One region of the Marinomonas profundi genome, then DNA from elsewhere that is predicted to be linked to it. Evidence: riboswitches for the same ligand, from Rfam matches in the RefSeq annotation. Region 1 holds a riboswitch; the other holds the start of a gene.
What was found. A riboswitch is a leader RNA that binds a small molecule or an ion and turns the genes downstream of it on or off. The one in region 1 is predicted to bind thiamine pyrophosphate.
Positions count from the first base shown of each region.

Region 2: it holds a riboswitch for thiamine pyrophosphate, as region 1 does, so the genes downstream of both, thiC (phosphomethylpyrimidine synthase ThiC) here and thiB (thiamine ABC transporter substrate binding subunit) in region 1, are expected to answer to the same signal.

Region 1 covers NZ_CP073013.1:813,145-815,545, forward strand. The annotation lists gene thiB (thiamine ABC transporter substrate binding subunit) at 1-873, opposite strand, end outside; TPP riboswitch at 949-1,065, opposite strand; gene J8N69_RS03795 (3-deoxy-D-manno-octulosonic acid transferase) at 1,088-2,314, opposite strand; gene msbA (lipid A export permease/ATP-binding protein MsbA) at 2,317-2,401, opposite strand, start outside.
Region 2 covers NZ_CP073013.1:3,027,801-3,030,201, reverse strand. The annotation lists gene thiC (phosphomethylpyrimidine synthase ThiC) at 1-1,077, opposite strand, end outside; TPP riboswitch at 1,258-1,362, opposite strand; gene rsmI (16S rRNA (cytidine(1402)-2'-O)-methyltransferase) at 1,440-2,300, opposite strand.

The sequences.
Region 1 (2,401 bases):
TGGCAACATCCAATTCCCCGTCGCCACTGTCGATTGAAAACCTGGCTGCAAAATAAACTGCATAAACTGCTTCGCCAACGCCGGATGAGGCGCATCCTTCATCATAGCCGCCACTTCAATTTGCGGATAAAGCCCTTCACTGGCCATGGCGGCTTGGTATTTAGTCTCGTCCTCCGCCACAATATGATAAGCAGGTGATGTGGTATAACTTAAAACCACATCGGCTTCACCTTTCAAAAATAAACCGTAGGCATCGGACCAGCTTTTGGTCACCGTCACCGTATGAGAAGCCAAGCGCGCCCAAGCATTCGCTGCATCATTCCCGTAAACCGACTTCATCCACAACAGCAAACCTAGTCCCGGTGTACTCGTTCTTGGGTCTTGATAAATCACCCGTAAAGCTTGATTATCCACCACTTCTTTTAAGCTGGTTGGGGGCGTTTGAAGCGTCTCAGCGTTGTAAATAAAGGCAAAATGGCCTTGGTCAAAGGGCACAAAAAACCGATCCGACCAACCACCAGAAATCGTAACGTTCGACGTATCAACCGAATGCTCTGCCAATAGTCCGGTTTTTTTGGCGGCTTCCATCAAATTAAGATCCAGCCCCAATAGCACATCCGCCTGCGACGACTTACCTTCTAATTGCGCTCTGGATAAAATGCCCACCGAAGAGTCCAGCGCGACAAAATTTAGTTCACAGCCGCATTCTTGCTCAAAACTGGCTTTAATCTTTGGCCCAGGCCCCCAATCCGACGCAAACGAATCGTAGGTGTACACATTAAGGGTTTCTTTGGCGAACGTCAGTGGCGAGAAAGCAACGCCAATACTAACGACGGCAGTCGAAAAAAGAGTAGTTAACAAAAATGGTTTCAAGGTGTCGCTCCTAAATAAGTGAGCGGCGTACAGGGGAAATGGCAAGGAGGGATGTGAGCGACGCTATGTCGGCAGTTCAACTTGCTATCTCGATTCCTACGCCAGCATGATCTGGATCAGGTTCGGTGGGTTAGCGGTTAATCCGCTTCTCAGCTCTAGTCTTAAAAAACTAAAGCACCCCATGAGATAATGAGCTGTTATTGTAAAGAGTCACTCAGCGGAAGTCTATTTCCGCAAGCACCCGTGTCACCGCACCTTGGTTTTTTTCAGCAAAACGCAAGGCCGTTTGACCCAATCTATAACGCTGAGACGCTTGTCCAGCAAGATCCAGCACAACACTTTCCAGTTGTGTTTCATCTTGGCAACGCACTGCACCATTCACTTGCAAAAGCTGATCGGTAATCTCGGCAAAATTAAAAGTATAGGGTCCAACCAAAATGGTTTTCCCCAGCAGAGCAGGCTCAATAGGATTATGGCCTCCTCGCTTAATCAAACTACCGCCGACAAACACCATGTCCGATGCCTGATAATAATGCATCAGCTCTCCCATCGAATCGCCGATCACCACATCAAAATCCGACCATTGCTCCAGCGGCGTTTGGCTACGAAGCGCCACTCGATCAAATGACTGTTTAGCCAACGCATAAACAGCCTCAAAACGCTCTGGATGGCGAGGTACCAAGAGTAATAAAGCATTAGGTTGCTTCTGCAAAAGCGCTTGATGGGTGCGTAACAAGATTTCGTCTTCGCCTTGATGCGTGCTGCCGCCCACCCAAACAAAACGCGAGCCAAGCTGGCGTCGCCAATTAGCTTGAAAAACCTCTGGTGGTACAACAAGGTCAAATTTAATACTGCCAGTCACCAACACCTTTTTTGCCCCTAGCGCTTCAAAACGCACGGCATCTGCCTGTGCATGCGCTAAAAAACAATCTGGCAAAGCAAACAAAGTACGAGAAATAAGAGAGAATTTTTGATAACGCTGAAAAGATCGTTCGCTCAAGCGGGCATTCACCACGTCAATGCGCATGCCCTGACGTTTCGCTTGGTGTAACAAATTAGGCCAAAGTTCGGTTTCAACAATCAACAAGCGCTTACAGGTTATTTTCTTTAGCGCCCTCTTCACACTGCAACGCCAATCCATCGGCAAATAACGATGCTCGGCAAAAGGGAAGGCCTTCTCCACCTGTTCCGCCCCAGTGGGCGTCATGGTGGTCATCAGCAAACGGTGCGTTGGAAACCTTTCTCGCCATTGCAGGACCAAAGGACGCACAGCAAGCACTTCTCCCACAGACGCACAATGAATCCATAGATCCACTTCAACAGAAGGCCAAAAACCAAACGCTTCTTTCGCGCGATAGTGCTGGTAGGTTTTCTTAAAACGTCGAATTTTTAATAAAATGACCGGTGTTAATAACGCCAATAACGAATGGTACAGCCACATAATTAATCTGCTGCGTCACTGAATTGCTGGTTATGAAGTTGCGCATAAGCGCCGTTCATCGCTAGCAACTCACTGTGAGAGCCTTGC
Region 2 (2,401 bases), 1.4 Mb from region 1:
CATGGGCACATAGCGCAGCAAGACACCCGCGTGAATGGTGAAATAATCCACGCCTTGTTCCGCTTGCTCGATCAAGGTATCGCGAAATACTTCCCAGTTAAGATCTTCCGCCACACCATCGACTTTTTCTAAGGCTTGATAAATCGGTACTGTGCCGATTGGTACTGGCGAGTTACGCAAAATCCATTCGCGGGTTTCGTGAATGTTTTTACCGGTCGATAAATCCATTACCGTATCCGCACCCCAACGAGTCGACCACACCAGTTTTTCGACTTCTTCTTCAATAGAAGACGTCACTGCCGAGTTACCGATATTGGCGTTTACTTTCACTAAGAAGTTACGACCAATGATCATTGGCTCGGATTCAGGGTGATTGATGTTGTTAGGAATAATGGCGCGACCTCGTGCCACTTCGTCACGGACAAACTCTGGCGTAATACGTGTTTGCAAGTTAGCCCCAAAGCTTTGCCCAGGGTGCTGTTTCAATAACAGTTCGCTCTTGATCGCATCGATATTCTGATTTTCACGCAGGGCGATGTATTCCATCTCTGGCGTAATGATGCCTTGGCGCGCGTAATGCATTTGCGTGACACACTTGCCTTGACGGGCTTTGCGTACTTTAGGCAAGGCGTTAAAACGCAGTTCATCCAGCGACGAATTTTCTAGGCGTGATTGGGCAAATTCAGATGACACGCTTGGCAGCACTTCTGTGTCGTCGCGCTTTTCAATCCAAGACTGGCGCATGGGCGCTAAGCCGCGATAAACATCGATATTTTCTTCTGGGTCCGCATAAGGGCCAGAGCAATCATAAATGTAAATGGCCTCGTTTGGCTCAAAGGTTAGATTATCTGGATCAGAACCAATCGGTGTGTCCGTCAGGTTAATCTTGCGCATAGGAACGCGAATTGAATCGTCTGAGCCGGTTAAATAAATACGTTCAGACACGGGGAAAGGTCTGGCTTGTAGTGACTCGATAAAAGATTTCGCCGCTTGGCGTGATGCTTCACGGGACTGTTTGCTAGACTGTTTCTTGGCTTGGCTAATTGGTTCTTGGTGTAACTCATTGCTAGTAGACATAAGCGCTTCCCTTATTATTAAAATGGAGAATAGCTTGTCTGGGGTGCTGCTTCGCAGGCAAACGCACTATGTGCGTTATTGCAAAACGTGAACCCTGAATTTTATTGGGAAAGGATACTGAGAGAATATGACCGCATCGATTCCATAAAAATCAGGAGTTCATTCGATGCAGAAAAGAAAAATAGAGACTTTCTTGTTTCCTACGCGGGTGTTAGCCCGATCAGGTTCTGCGGATCCCGCACTTAATGATGCGATCTCAGCCAAATGGCACTCCGACAAGTAGCGCTGAGTATACTCAGTCTTATCGGAATGTAAACACCCACATTTTCTATGGGTGTTTGCCAGCAAGAAGTGACGAAAATCTATTCGCTTTGCATGTCCAGTGCCATTTTATAAAGGTAGTTTTTCTTTTCGCCGGTTAATTTGGCCGCCATAGCCGCGGCTTGCTTAACAGGTAAATCTTCCAATAATATGGTCAAAATGCGTTTTGCTTCCAACTCTGCTTCGTTACCGCTTTCTTGCGTAAAACTCAGCATTACCACAAATTCACCGCGCAATTGGTTTGCATCGGCGTCGAATTTGGCAAGAATCTCAGACGCGGTTCCCGATAAAAAAGTCTCAAAGGTTTTGGTGACTTCGCGAGCCAATACCAGCTGAGCATCGTCACCATAGACTTTTTGCACATCGGCAATCGAATCGTAAACCCGGTGTGTCGATTCATAAAACACCACGGTGCCCGCCTGCTGCTTCCAAGCTTCAAATAAGTCACAACGGCCTTTGGATTTCGCCGGTACAAATCCCGCAAAAAAGAATTGATCCGTCGGTAAACCTGACGCACACAAGGCCGAAATTAAGGCACAAGCGCCAGGAATCGGTACGACTTTATGGCCTTTTTCACGCAAGGCATGCACCACATGATAACCAGGATCTGAAATAAGCGGTGTTCCAGCATCGGACACCAGAGCGACATTTTTGCCTTCATCCAACAAGCTAGCAACGTAATCGGCTTTGTCTTTTTCGTTGTGGTCATGAATCGAAAACAGTTTCGCTTCGATCGCAAAATGATTAAGCAAACGTCGGGTGTGTCGGGTGTCTTCAGCGGCGATATAGTCTACGTCACGTAAAGTTTGCTCGGCTCTTTTACTAAAATCGTCTAGATTACCTATTGGGGTCGCAACTATGTACAGTGACCCTCTCGCATCGTCAGAACTATGTGATACCATGTTGCCTCTTTTATTTGTCATTTTATAAGCTTATGAGCCTACTTAATTACCGCATCATATCATTAACCCTATGCGCTTTTCTGCTAAGCGCTTGCAGTTCT